2 regions of the Virgibacillus sp. W0430 genome follow, and region 1 is predicted to be linked to the other one. Evidence: a T-box and tRNA genes for the amino acid it is inferred to sense, from the RefSeq annotation. Region 1 holds a T-box; the other holds one or more tRNA genes.
What was found. The T-box of region 1 lies ahead of tyrS (tyrosine--tRNA ligase). A T-box ahead of a tRNA ligase gene usually reads a tRNA of that ligase, here a tRNA-Tyr.
Positions count from the first base shown of each region.

Region 2: it has a tRNA-Tyr gene. The T-box ahead of tyrS (tyrosine--tRNA ligase) is inferred to sense a tRNA for this amino acid. The anticodon was not compared.

Region 1 covers NZ_JBPYCS010000024.1:7,828-15,105, forward strand. The annotation lists gene ACLIBH_RS11415 (DNA polymerase IV) at 1-905, shown strand, start outside; gene tyrS (tyrosine--tRNA ligase) at 971-2,236, opposite strand; T-box leader at 2,297-2,509, opposite strand; gene ACLIBH_RS11425 (transglycosylase domain-containing protein) at 3,392-6,370, shown strand; gene motS (flagellar motor protein MotS) at 6,573-7,278, opposite strand, start outside.
Region 2 covers NZ_JBPYCS010000001.1:26,230-33,507, reverse strand. The annotation lists gene ACLIBH_RS00160 (phosphomevalonate kinase) at 1-1,075, opposite strand, end outside; gene mvaD (diphosphomevalonate decarboxylase) at 1,085-2,062, opposite strand; gene mvk (mevalonate kinase) at 2,111-3,088, opposite strand; gene ACLIBH_RS00145 (hydroxymethylglutaryl-CoA reductase, degradative) at 3,078-4,367, opposite strand; tRNA gene ACLIBH_RS00140 (tRNA-Gln) at 4,774-4,848, opposite strand; tRNA gene ACLIBH_RS00135 (tRNA-Tyr) at 4,859-4,943, opposite strand; tRNA gene ACLIBH_RS00130 (tRNA-Thr) at 4,996-5,071, opposite strand; tRNA gene ACLIBH_RS00125 (tRNA-Glu) at 5,336-5,410, opposite strand; gene ACLIBH_RS00120 (amidase) at 5,811-7,232, opposite strand; gene ACLIBH_RS00115 (hypothetical protein) at 7,222-7,278, opposite strand, start outside.

The DNA of each region.
Region 1 (7,278 bases):
AAAGATTATTTGGAGATCGATGGGAAATTGCAAAACAAATTAAGCGGGATATCCTACAACGCTTTAACTTAACTTGTTCGATTGGTATTGGCGACAATAAGTTTCTCGCTAAAGTTGTTATGGATTTGCATGCAAAAAAAGTGGGTATCGCGGAATGCACCTATGAGGATGTAAAAGAAAAGCTATGGCCTTTCCCTGTCGAATCTATTTGGGGAATCGGCACTCGCATGAAACGTAATTTGAACAACATGGGCATTATAACGCTTGAACAACTAGCCAACTATGATCGAACTCGGCTTAAAAAGCGATTTGGTGTTATGGGCGAGCAATTATATTGGCATGCCTGGGGAATTGATTTAAGCCCCGTTTTTGGTAACTTTTTGAAAACGGAACAAAAAAGCTTTGGACATGGCATTTCTTTATTGCGAGACTACTCCGAATCCGAAGCGCTTATCTGTATTCTCGACCTTTGTGAAGAAGTGTGTCGTAGAGCACGTTCAAGTCATCAAGCAGGAAAAACTGTTCATCTAGGCATCGTGTATTCAAAAGATACAGGTGGTGGTTTTTCTCGCTCTCAATCCATGTTGTCACCGACGAACATAACAATGGAAGTATATACTATGTGCTTGCAATTGTTTCAACGCTTTTATGATGGGAAAAGCATGATCAGACGGGTCTACGTGACATTAACAAACTTAACTAACGAGCAAAATATTCAGTTGCATTTATTTGAAAAAGATACGAAAAAAAATGAGATCGGCTATGTTATGGACGCTATTCGTGATAAATACGGAGCAACCGCCCTTTTGCGAGCTTCCAGTTATACAGATGCTGGTATATTGCTCGAGCGTAGCAAAAAAATTGGTGGACATTATGCAGAAGCTAAAAACAACGATTCCACGTAGACACTTGTCAACAGTATATTTTAAAAGAACACGCATCGTTCTTTATCGATCGATGCGTGTTTTGCTTAATTAAACCGAATTAAAAAGTATTTTTTTCTACCACGGCGAATAATTGTAAATGTATCCTCGATACGGTCCGTTTCCGAAAGCTGATAATCCAACTGTTGATTTCGTTCTCCATTAACGTAAATCGCACCATTTTTAATATCTTCTCGAGCTTGGCGTTTAGACGATGAAATGGAAGCCTCAACAAGCAAATCGACCAGATTTATATTTGCTTTGGCAATGGTTTCTGTTGGAACATCTTTAAAACCTTGCTCTATCTCATTAGCAGTTAATTTTTTCAAATCACCACTAAAAAGAGATTCGGATATTTTGATCGCTTGTTGGAATGCTTGCTCCCCGTGAACAGTTTTTGTCATTTCTTCCGCAAGTCGTTTTTGAGCAACACGATCTCCTGGATTATGATCTACTTCTGTTTGCAATGCAGCAAGCTCATCTTGTGCAAGAAAAGTAAAGAAATTTAAAAACTTCATAACGTCTCTGTCATCTGTGTTAAACCAAAATTGATAAAATTCATACGGTGATGTTTTCTCAGCATCGAGCCAGATCGCTCCACCTGCAGTCTTTCCAAACTTTGTTCCATCTGCTTTTGTAATGAGCGGCACCGTTAACCCAAATACCTTTATTTCTTCTTCCCCTTTTGACCGGCGAATAAATTCCATCCCAGCGGTAATATTCCCCCACTGGTCACTTCCACCAATTTGTAATGTGCAATTTTCTTGTTCGTATAGCTTTAGGAAATCAAGAGATTGCAGGATCATGTAACTAAATTCCGCGTACGTTATCCCCTGTTCAATTCGGCTCGTCACTGCATCTTTAGCCAACATATAATTAATTCCAAAATGCTTACCCGCATCACGCAAAAAATCGATTGCAGTCATACTCGCCAGCCAGTCATGGTTATTTCGTGCAACTGCCGCATTAGTGCCATGGTCAAAATTTAACAATCGAGCAAGCTGCTGCTCAATTTTATCACTAAACCCTTTAACAACCGCTGCCGTGTTTAATGAGCGTTCAGTTGAACGTCCACTCGGATCACCAATCATTCCTGTTCCACCACCGATTAAAGCGATCGGCTTATGTCCCGCCTGTTGGAATCTTTTTAGCATAGTGATAGGCAATAAATGACCAATATGCAAACTATCTGCAGTTGGATCAAAACCACAGTATAATGTAACTTGATTTTCTTTTAAATGCTTTTCCAATCCTTCTCTATCAGTCGTTTGTTGAATCAACCCTCGACGTTCTAAATCTTGTAAAATGTCCATTTACTTCGCACTCCGTCCTTTAATATTTAATTTTTAAACACAAAAAAACCCCGCCCTCTAAAAAGGGACGAGATTACCGCGGTACCACCCTTGTTGCATATACCAATGCCACTTAAATGGTTGGTAACGATGGCTCCACCGTTCTCTTTTTTAAAACAAAAAGAAAATGCTCCAGAATTGTAATTCGCCTGCAAATATATATCGGCTCGCACCAACCGCCGACTCTCTTAAACAGTGATCTGCAATGCTACTTGAATCCTTCTTCGCATCAATATATACAATTATATTATATTTTTACCATAATTCATTTTAAAAATCAATTGTTGCCCTTGATTGAGTCAAGTATTTGTGAGTGTTATTTTAAGAAGTTAAAAAACCTCTCTTTGTATTCGTTAATTTTAGTATTGATTCCTACCGACCGCAGTAGATATACACGAAGACTCCAGCGGGAATAGCAAACGTCTGAAGACCCCGCAGGAAGTCGTTTTCTTCCGAGGAGGCTGAAGCCGTGCCCGCGGAAAGCATCCACCTGCAGTGAATATCAACGGTGTTATTCATGTGTATATCGTTCGAAGTAAAATTGATCACATATTATCTACTTAGATTCGTGCATCTGTTCCCCCACAAACATTTCCGTTGCCCTTTTTTGAATGAGTAACGTATTTGTGGGTGGATATATACAATCTTGAAAAACACCTTTTTTGTATAGATTTTTTTCAAGATGCTGCGGCTATTCATCATATACGAACCACATATAAAATTACTTATAGCTTTAACTATCGTCACCGTTGCCATTTCTGCGGGCAATGCCTTAACTAAGTGAAGAAGTTTTCCAACTTCTTCACTGGATTTTCGGCTGTTGCTTTTCCTGCTCGAGTCTGCGTATATGACAACGGCTATTGATGTAATAAAACCATAGATAGAGTCCGCTTAGTCCCTTAATACAACCATAAGATTGGTGAGATTACACCTTTACTTATCTCGTTCATAGACTATAATCGCCTTTCGTGGAAGTACCTATTTTCTTACCACCGAATAAGTGCGTTACAATAAATCGTTCATATGCTCTCCCACAAACATTTTACGCATACCGCTTTTCTTGTACACGGATAAAATGGATTGTGCTATAATAGGAATGATTTTAGGAGGTTAACTATGGATATAAAACAATTTTTTCATAAATATATGGAAAAGATAAAGACTGCTTGGAAAAAGGGGATTATACAGCGTTCCTCTCGGATTACATATGATGTTATTTGGAATGTTATTTTATTTTTCATTATTGTTGGAGCGGTTGGTATTATATTTGCTGGTGGTGTCGGAGCCGGCTATTTTGCATCGCTCGTAAAGGACGAGCCAGTACGAAGCTATGAAAGTATGAAAAAAGACATTTATAATTATGAAGAAACTACCAAAATGTATTTCGCCGGTGAAAAGTATATTGGAGATGTTCGATCGGACCTGCATCGCGAAGAAACATCTTTGGAAAACGTATCAGACACGCTTATTAACGCAGTTATTGCAACGGAAGATGAGTTTTTTGAAGAACATAATGGAATTGTACCAAAAGCAATTATACGGGCTATTTATCAAGAGGCAACGAATTCAGACACAAAAACAGGTGGAAGTACGCTAACACAGCAGTTAATCAAAAACCAAATTTTAACAAATGAAGTTTCATTCGATCGAAAAGCAAAAGAAATTGTTTTAGCACTGCGTCTCGAAAACTTTTTTGACAAAGATGAAATATTAGAAGCATACTTAAATGTTATTCCTTACGGTAGAAATGCATCTGGCGATAATATCGCAGGTATACAGACAGCTGCTAAAGGGGTTTTTGGCATTTCTGCTAATGAAGTGAATCTACCACAAGCAGCTTATTTAGCTGGTCTACCACAAAGTCCTTCCATGTATACACCATTTGTGAACACAGGAGGACTAAAGAGTGAGGAAGGGTTACAACCAGGTATCAATCGAATGAAGTCTGTACTCAAACGGATGTACGATGCCAAGTATATAACAGAGCAAGAATATAAAGAAGCGTTAGAGTATGACATCACAGCTGATTTCGCAAAAAAACAAGACTCCCCACGCGATAAATATCCGCATCTCGTCAATGCAATTCAAGAAGAAGCGCAAATAATTTTAATGGAAAAATTGGCGAAAGATAACGGATATACTATGGAAGATTTAAAGGAAAATGAAGATTTAAAAGAACAATATGAAATACTAGCAAAACGGGATTTGGCAATGAAAGGATATAACATCCATTCAACCATTGATAAAGAAATCTATGAAGCAATGCAAAAGGTTGCGCAGGAATACCAATTCTATGGACCGGATAAAACCGTAACAGTGAAAGATCCTGAAACAGGAAAAACGATTCAAAAGAAAGAGCAGGTTCAAACAGGGGCTTATTTAGTAGACAATAAAACAGGAAGAACGATAAGCTTTGTCGGTGGTCGAGAGTTTACAGAAGATAATCAAATTAACTATGCATTTAGACAACGACAAATAGGAAGTACAGCTAAACCACTCGCTGTGTACGCTCCAGCAATGGAAAAAGGAGAAGTACAACCAGGATCTGTTATAGCAGATATCCCAACCTCTTTTAGAGGGCATAGTTTTGGTAACTATGGCGGTGGAAATTACGGGCTTGTTTCGGCACGAAAAGCATTAGCAAGCTCTTATAACCGACCTGCTGTTAAAGTATATGACAAAATATTGAACAGCAGACCCGCAGAGGAATATTTAGAGAAGATGGGCATTACATCTTTGACAGATATCGATAAAGAATCATATTCAATGGCTTTAGGAGGTATGACATACGGAGCAACAGTAGAAGAAACCGTAAATGCATTTTCAACCTTTGGAAACCTTGGACAATTTAAAGATGCCTATATGATTGAAAAGATTACAACAAATGATGGGGAAATTATTTACGAGCATGAAGCGGTTGTAGTTGATGTATTTTCTCCACAAACGGCTTATTTAACAATTGACATGATGCGTGATGTCATACGAGCTGGTACCGCATTTTATTTAAATTCACAGCTCAAGCATGGTGGGGTTGATTGGGCAGGAAAGACCGGTACGTCGAATGACTATTGGGATGCTTGGTTTATCGGAACGAACCCGAACGTGACATTCGGTACGTGGATCGGCTACAAAGAACCGAGCTCGATCCAATGCCGCAGCTGTTCTTTAAGTTACAGTAAGCGAAATTTGAAGTTATGGGCTGAGCTAATAAACGCTGCAGCAGATGTTAATCCCGAATTAATTGCACCAAAAGAACGCTTCAAACAACCTGGAGGACTTGTACGTCGAAGTTATTGTGCGATTTCAGGTATGTTACCATCTGACCTATGTAAAAAAGCAGGACTTATCCGCACCGACCTATTTAATGCTAAGTTTGTTCCTAAAAAAGTTGATGATAGCTTAATTGCTGGGAAAGGCGGAGCAACGGTCATCGTTGATGGCAAGGAAGTAATTGCCGGTCCAAATACACCAGATGAGTTTACTGTCGGTGACGGGGTAGGATTAGAGTTTAACCCAGACTTCATTAAACGGATGGGTTACGATAAACTAGCAGACATTACAATGCTCTTTCCTCGGCAAAACCGGGAGCTGTGGGAGAAGATTGGCTACTCTGGTATTGATGCCAGTGATGCTGTCAAAGACGATGGTAAAGCGCCAGCTGCACCTAGCACTGTAAACATATCAGGAAATAAATTAGCTTGGAATAAATCAGGAAACAAAGACGTTGTCGGCTATCGTATTTTTTACAAGCCGGAAAATGGCAATTCCTTTAAATTAATTGGACATACGATCGATACGACATATCCAATCTCAACTAATCCAGGAGCATATCATGTAAAGGCAGTTGACTATTTCGGTTTAGAATCAAATGCTTCCAAAGAGGCAATTATTGAAAAGAAAGAACCTGAAAAAAAGCCGGAACAAAAGGAGCCAGGTAAGAGCCCTGATGAAAATAAAAAGCCAAAAGACGAGGAACAAAAAGGGGATCAGAAAGACGAGCAAAATAACAATAACGATAAAGGCAACAACGGCAATACAGAAAATAAAGAGAATGATGCAAATAAGGATAAAGATAAGAACGAAGCGGACAATTAATGAAAATAGAGGTTCTTAGTCAAAAGGGATGGTATTTTATACCACCCCTTTTTTTATGAGCTTGGGACAAATGTGTTTCATCTAAACATAGAAACCGATCAATTCGATTTGCTTTATATTTGGCCACCTTTTGGAATACTCAACAAGTAATAGAAGCCAAAAAACCCAACGAGCGTTCAAAAAAAACGCTCGTTGGGTTTTATTACGTTTCTGGTTCTGTATTTTCTTCCAAAATAACGATTTCTACGCGCCGATTTTGACTCCAATTTGCCGCAGAATCGTTAGGAACGAGCGGTCGCGTATCGCCATAACCGGCAACCGAAAATCGTGATTCATCCAAGTCATTTTTATTCATTAAGTAACGTATAACGCTGCCAGCTCTCGCCCCGGACAATTCCCAGTTCGACGGATACCGATAATTGGAAATCGGCCGATTATCCGTATGTCCTTCTACTTTTACATGATTCGGTATTTTAAGCAATAAAGTGCCAATTTCGTTTAAAAACGGTTTTCCTGAATCAAGAATTTCTGCTTCTCCAGAATCAAATAAGACCCTTTCTTGCAATACGAGTACTACTCCACGCTCTGTTCTATTAGCGGATACGACGTCGTTTAATCCATGCTCATTTAAGAAGTTTTCTACATTATTCATAAGTTGGCTTAACGAATCTTGTTGTTGATCCTTATCCGTAGTGTCTTTTTTTAGAGTAGGGGTTTGAAATTCATTCGAATTATCCCCTTTCTCCTGATGACTCGAACTTTGCGTTGGATTTTCCATTGGTATGGGAGATGGGTAAAAGTCAAATATCATCCGATTTCTAAAGGACTCAGAAACTGCTTCAAACTTCACTAAATCGATTTGTGAAAATGAAAATAATAGAATAAAAAAAACGAGAATAAGCGTGACC
Region 2 (7,278 bases), on a different contig from region 1:
AAGGTTTAAGTGCTAGCGGGCGGATACCAAACTGTTCCCATGCATGCATTAATGCATTCGACGCTTGGCTTGAAGCTACAAAGGCAATTCCACAGTCGCCACCTCCAGCTCCAGATAGCTTACCAGCCCCTCCATGCTGTGCTGCCAATTCACTTAGTTTTTTTAGTTGGTTCGTCTCAATCGCTACCTGAGCTGCATCACCAACTGCTGCCAATGCTAATCTATTTTTATGAATGCCTTCCATAAAAAGCGGAATATTATTTTCAATTATTCCGTTCAAAAACATATTAACTGCCGTTTCACTCGAGTGAAGAAAGCGTTCATATGAAGCTTTGTCCGTCTTTTTGAGTTGTAATATTCGATTAACGAGCTTAGCTGTGGAGGCAGGCTTACCCGTCCAACCAATACACATGCGAATCGTGCTTGGCAATTGTAATCGTTTAATAGAAAAATAAGTCCACTCCTTATTCACTAACGATTGCACACTTGAAGCCTGTTTATATTGTGCTATTAACCACTCCGCTTGAAAGGAAGCATATTGTAATAAGCCACCATAAGCAGATGCAGCAATATCTGCTCCAGAGCCGTTTCCTTGCGTTTTCACATGTGCGATAGCTGCAAGCTTAAAAACGAGCTGTTCTGGCGGAGGTGCCGGTAAATATTTATTTAAAACAGCAGATACAACCGCCGTAACGACAGCCGCACTCGAACCGAGACCATATTTCACTCCAGTCGCATCATCCAATTCGCTTTTAATTGACAAAGAAAAGGACTCCGGCTTGATATTACTTTCATAAAGATAGTCCAATACTGTTTGCAACGCTGCCGCAACAAAACGAATCCGTTCATCATTTGAACGGATCTCCAGTGCATTATATTGATAACTCCAGCTTACTTGGTTGATCCCGAAGTTTTCCAATGTTAGCTGATTATCGCTATTGGCATCGATCGTTGCATAAACAAAGCGGTTTACCGCAGTTACTACCAATTGATGATGCGGTTCTAAAACTGCAAATTCACCAGCTACCATTAGTTTCCCAGGTACTTTTACCGTTATTGATCTCTGAGACAACATGTCCAACCCCTATATATAGGATATTCCATTTCCTGCACGACTTAGTATAACGTCCGATACTCCAGGTGCTTCTTGCAATGTTTTTTCAACAATTGCTTCATGCTCCGGTAGATAAAGTACTTTTACATTCGGACCGGCATCGATCGTGAAAAATACCGGAATACCGGTAGCGCGCATCGTTTGAACGGTTTGCATAACAGCCATCGTCGTGTCGTGCCAATACGTAAATGGAGGGTTCGCACCTAAAGTCGTTGCATGCATTTTTAAACAATTTGCTTCCGCGATTTGACCTACCTTTTCAAAGTCCCGATCCATTATTCCTGCTTTTATTTCCGTTAAATCGTCTGGTATATGATTTAGCCAACCTTGATAAAATACAGACGTATCCACCGTCCGTTTCATTCCAGCTCGGCTCGATATATCCTTCTTTTCCGCTGACAAAACAACCGCCGCCACACGAACATCCCAATAATTAGCAGGTACGATCGGTACGGCATACGAATCAGATCCATCTAGCTTTTTCCCTTTTTCCCATTCGGCAAAGCCTCCATAAATCGAACGACAAGCCGAACCAGAACCTTGCCGTGTCAACATCGAAAGCTCTTGGTCAGTTATATCTAAGCCAAGCGCACGTGTTGCTGCAGCCGCCAAAGCCGCAAATCCCGATGCAGACGAAGCAAAGCCTGCCGCTGTAGGGACTGCATTTATAGAATAAACGTCTGCAAATATATTTTCTTTTCCCGCATACCGGCGAATAATATCTAAATAACGCGAAACACGCTCATAAGCTTCACCAGAAACAACTTGTTCATCTAAAACAAAAGTATCTTCAGTGGCATCCTCGTTAAAAGTAACAGTCGTTGTTGTGTAAAAGCCATCCAAGGTTAAAGATAAACTATTATTCGTTGGTAAAATCTTTTCCTCGTCTCGTTTACCCCAATACTTAATCAACGCTATGTTCGTATGGGCTCTCGCTGTAGCCTTCATGACTTGTCTCCTTTTAGCATATTTATCTGTATAATTATAAGCTTTTGCCTATTCGCACGTCTGCTCGTCTCTGTGACGAAGCACAAAAGACCAAACAGCATGAGCTCCAAACCGCTTCAATTTCTCTTTTAATTGGTGGGAGTGCACTTCATTACGAGCTAATGCAATGATACAGCCTCCATTTCCACCACCTGTTAGCTTCGCCCCCAATGCACCTTCTTGCAGTGCATAATAAATTAACCGGTTTAGACCAGCATCACTAATTCCGAGAGACTCCAGCTCTTTTTGCGCCTCCGTTAGAAGTTGTCCTAGCAAATGCTTGCTCGCCTTTTCCAAAGCTTCTCTCACTTGATAGGTAATTTCCCCAATACGCTCTATTTTCGAATGGATTCTTTTCGGTGCAGACTTCAATAAACTTGTTACCGACTCGATAGCTGTACGCGTATCTGCCATTCGTCCTGAATCGGCTACAATAAAATAAAGATCCTCTTTCGGTTTAATAAAATCAACAGTACCCTCGCGTTCAAACCAAATTGGACAGTCCGATGTAATCGTTAAAGGATCAATACCACTCGGCGCACCGTGCGCGTGTGTTTCGGCAATGTTTGCTAAGCTGAGCAGCTGTTCCTTCGTATACTTTGTATCTGTATACGTAAAAAGCGACTTAATCACAGCAATAGCGACCGATGCACTCGATCCTAGTCCCTTTCCTGGAGGAATCGAAGACTTAATACGAATTAATAAATCTTTACATGGCTTATTCAAAAACTCCAACGTGCCCTTTATACAGCTCACAATCCCCGCTAATGCTGGGGGAGCAGAGTCAATCGGCCCGTGATAAAAACTACTATCTATTGTAACTGTACCAATTACGTGTTCAACTACGGATTCAACACCAACTAATGGAAATGGAATAGCAATGGCCGGTTGTCCGTGTACAACCGCATGCTCTCCAACTAAAATCAACTTACTATGAGCTACACCAGTAGCTATTTTATCCGTAGTTGTTACTTTTTCAGCGGTCATCTTTATACGTTTCCATAATTTCTTCAGCTTTTCCAACACGGATTTCCTTTAATTGAACTAACTTCTCAGCCACGATATCAATCATCTCCCCGGTAGCTCCTGCCGCTATTGCAACAGAACGTGAATGTAACGCCATATGACCTTTTTGAATTCCATCCGTCACCAAGGCCTTCAAAGCACCTAAATTTTGTGCAAGTCCTACAGCAACCATGATTTGAGCTAACTCACTTGCCGATGGATTTCCTAAAATATCGAGCGCCAATTTTGCCATTGGGTGTACGCGTGTTGCACCACCGACAGTTCCGATTGACATAGGCAGCTCTAATTCGCCTACTAAGTTCCCTTCGCCGTCTACAGTCCATGAAGTCATTGATCCATAATGCCCATCTCTCGCTGCATAAGCATGCGCCCCTGCTTCGACAGCTCTCCAATCATTGCCCGTAGCAATTACAATTGGGTCGATCCCATTCATAATACCTTTATTATGTGTTACTGCTCGATACGGATCGGAAGCAGCAAACTCGTATGCATGAACTACTCCATCACGTACTTCTTCGCCAGAAAAGCCTTCCGACTTCAACAATTTTGGTGGAATTACACATTTCGCATGCGCGAGGCAGCGGTCTGCATAATTAGAGAGTATGCGTAAATATACCTTGCCGTTCGTAAGCTCCTCTACAGTAGGTGCTAAAGCTTCCACCATTGTATTAATGATATTAGCGCCCATTGCATCACAAGTATCTACATATAAATGTACGACAAGCATCTGTGAATATGCCGAAGATGCATCTTCATTTAATATACGAACATCAAGCCCTTCTGCTCCTCCACCTCTAGCAACCATACTCGGGTATGCAGCATTCGCAGCCTGTATTAACGATTCCTTTGCTTCTAATACAGCTCGTTTTGCTGCGTAAATATCTTCACAGCCGACCACTTGAATTTGTCCAATCATAATACGTTCCGTCGCTTCTGTTTGAAACCCGCCGGCACCCCTTACTATTTTTGCAATATAACTGGCAGAAGCAACTACAGATGCTTCTTCAATCGCCATCGGGACCGCATATTCCTGCCCATTAATTAAGAAATTCAACCCAAGTCCTAATGGAAGTGGGAACGTACCTATTACATTCTCTATCATTTTATCAGCCGTTTCCGTTTTTAAAGGTTGCTCTGAAAACAACTGACTTCTATCCGTTATGTTATACAATTTTGCAATAATTTCTCTTCTTTCTTCAACAGTCATGTTGTAGAATCCAGGAATCCTGGAGGTTTCCATTCCACTCACCCTTTTACAGTTGCATCTTTAATTATAAAACGGTTCATACCTTTGTCTATTATACATAGACACAAGCAAATTAAAAAACAATTTATAAACAAATAAGACAATCCTATTTAATTTAAGAATAACTACTCTCCGCAAAATCAACAAAAACATGAATAAATCATTTAACAACTATATGCTACCTTCTTATTATACAACAGAAGCCGATTATCTTTTAGTATAAAATTCTTTATATGAAAAACGTTTTAATAAAAATAACTGTATCCATTATGTTAAAAAAAACCTTAAAATGCAAATAAACAAGGTCATATATAATGACCTTGTTTAGAATAATTAGTGTTTGTATCACATTATGCATTTGTTAAAATACTTCAATATAAACTCAATAATAAGAATGTTATGGCTGGGCTACTAGGATTCGAACCTAGGAATGACGGGACCAAAACCCGTTGCCTTACCGCTTGGCTATAGCCCAAAACAACAAATGGTGGAGGGGGGCAGATTCGAACTGCCGAACCCGATGGGAGCGGATTTACAGTCCGCCGCGTTTAGCCACTTCGCTACCCCTCCGTATTGTAAACGAGTTCCGTTTAAATTATACAAAAAAATATAGTTTCTAAAATGGTGCCGGCCAGAGGACTTGAACCCCCAACCTACTGATTACAAGTCAGTTGCTCTACCAATTGAGCTAGGCCGGCATTAAAAATATTTTGTTTTTCTTCAAAAAACAACAGCTACTATTTCTGACCCTACATTTTCTAAATTACTTAATAACGTTTTGCGCCATGTGGTTACTCTAGGCTATTTAATAGATGGCTTTCGTGTCGTTTGCGCAATACACTAAGAATAAAAAGTGAATTATATCGCTGACCGAAACCTCTGCAATTCATATACAAAATGGATGTTTTTATAAAGAGCTTAAAATATTACTAGCAGAGGGAATAGTGCGCTGTAAAACAAAATGGTGACCCGTACGGGATTCGAACCCGTGTTACCGCCGTGAAAGGGCGGTGTCTTAACCGCTTGACCAACGGGCCAGTTACGTGGACTGATTTCCAACAACGAATCTTATTATATCCAAACAAAACCCCTTTGTAAAGCCTAAAATTATTTTTCTAATTATTAAATTTTTCAGAGAAACAAAACACCTTTATATATATAACGTTAAGAATAAAATACACTCGAAATAGCTCATAGCAACGCTATTATGGAAAAGCGTCGCCTTGAATAAATAAACTGTAATAAAGATCAAGATCAAAACGATTAACTCGTATTACAAGAATGCATGTTACTAGGAGTGCTCGTTTACCATTAGTGAAAATTATGTAATTTTAAAAAATAACGCTCGGATAAATACAGCAGTTTATCCAAGCGTATGTAACTTAATTATAAAAGATAAAACATAAGTAACTAAGAGGTCAATAGGTTAAGTAAGGTTTAGACCGTTTCCAGTAAGCTAGGTCTTTTGCCTTGCATTGGATTTGTTTGTTCAAATGCGTAACCGGCATTCAAAATTCTACCTTCTTTAAAGGCAGGACCTATAAATTGCATCCCCACTGGCAAACCTTGATCAATTCCACATGGAACAGATAATGCTGGAAGACCCGTTAAGTTTAAAGGCCCCATAAAACGAATAATATTATCAATTAAATCTACTTTCTCTCCATTTAAATCAGCAAAGTCATCGCCAATATCATTTGGTAGAACCGGTAACGTCGGCGCAACAAGGATGTCCACTTCTTCAAACGCCTTTTGAAAGTCCTGTTTTAATTGTCTTCTTACTTGCTGTGCTTGCAAATAATCTACCGCAGATGGAAGTTCACCTAATTCAAACAGCATGCGAATGTCATTACCAAAATCCTCCGGCCGTTTTAACATGTCACTATGATGAATTGTCGATGCTTCTGATAATGACGTAACAAGTTCTGCCCACTCAGCATATTGCAGGGTAGGAATTTTAACCTCTTTTACTTTAGCCCCTTGTTCTACAAGTTTTTGAATTCCCGCACGAACTAATTTTTCAATTCCGGAATCGACACGATTGAAGAAGTATTCCTCGTTTACACCAATAACCAGACCTTTGACGTCTCCACTTATTTGCTCCAAATAGTTATCGACTGGTACATCTACCGTGGTAGGGTCGTTGCTATCAAACCCAGCTATTACTTGTAATAAGCCAGCAGCATCTTTCACTGTTTTGGTCATTGGGCCAACATGATCAAGCGTCCAAGCCAATGGATATACGCCATATTTGCTAACTCGTCCAAACGTTTGCTTCAATCCAACGATACCGTTTGCCGACGAAGGTATGCGAATGGAACCAGCAGTGTCCGTGCCTAGAGTCGCAACCGTTGCATCTGCAGCAACAGCAGCACCTGATCCTCCACTGGATCCTCCAGGTATCTTGTCTAAATTCCACGGATTTCGTACTGCACCATAATGTGGGTTATTATTCGTTATCCCCCATGCATACTCGTGCATACTTAATTTACCAGTAAAAATGATCCCTGCTTCCTTCATTTTGGTTATGACTGTTGCGTCATAATCCGAAACAAAATCTTTGTGAATTTTTGAAGACATTGTTGTTACTTTGTCTTTCATATAAATATTATCTTTAACGGCCATCGGAATCCCATGGTACATTCCACGGTAAATACCATTACTGATTTCTTCTTCCGCTTTTCTCGCTTCTTCCATTGCTTCTTCTTTATAGATGGCCATGTATGAATTTATTTTGTCCTGGGTTGCTTCCGCTTGTTCAATCACTGCTTTTGTAAGTTCCACAGGAGAAATCTCCTTGTTTTTAATAAGCGGTGCCAATTCCTCAACGGATTTTGCTACAAGCTCTTTACTCAACATGATCACCCCCAGGTATATTTCGTAGGCTTATGTCTGCATCATCTAT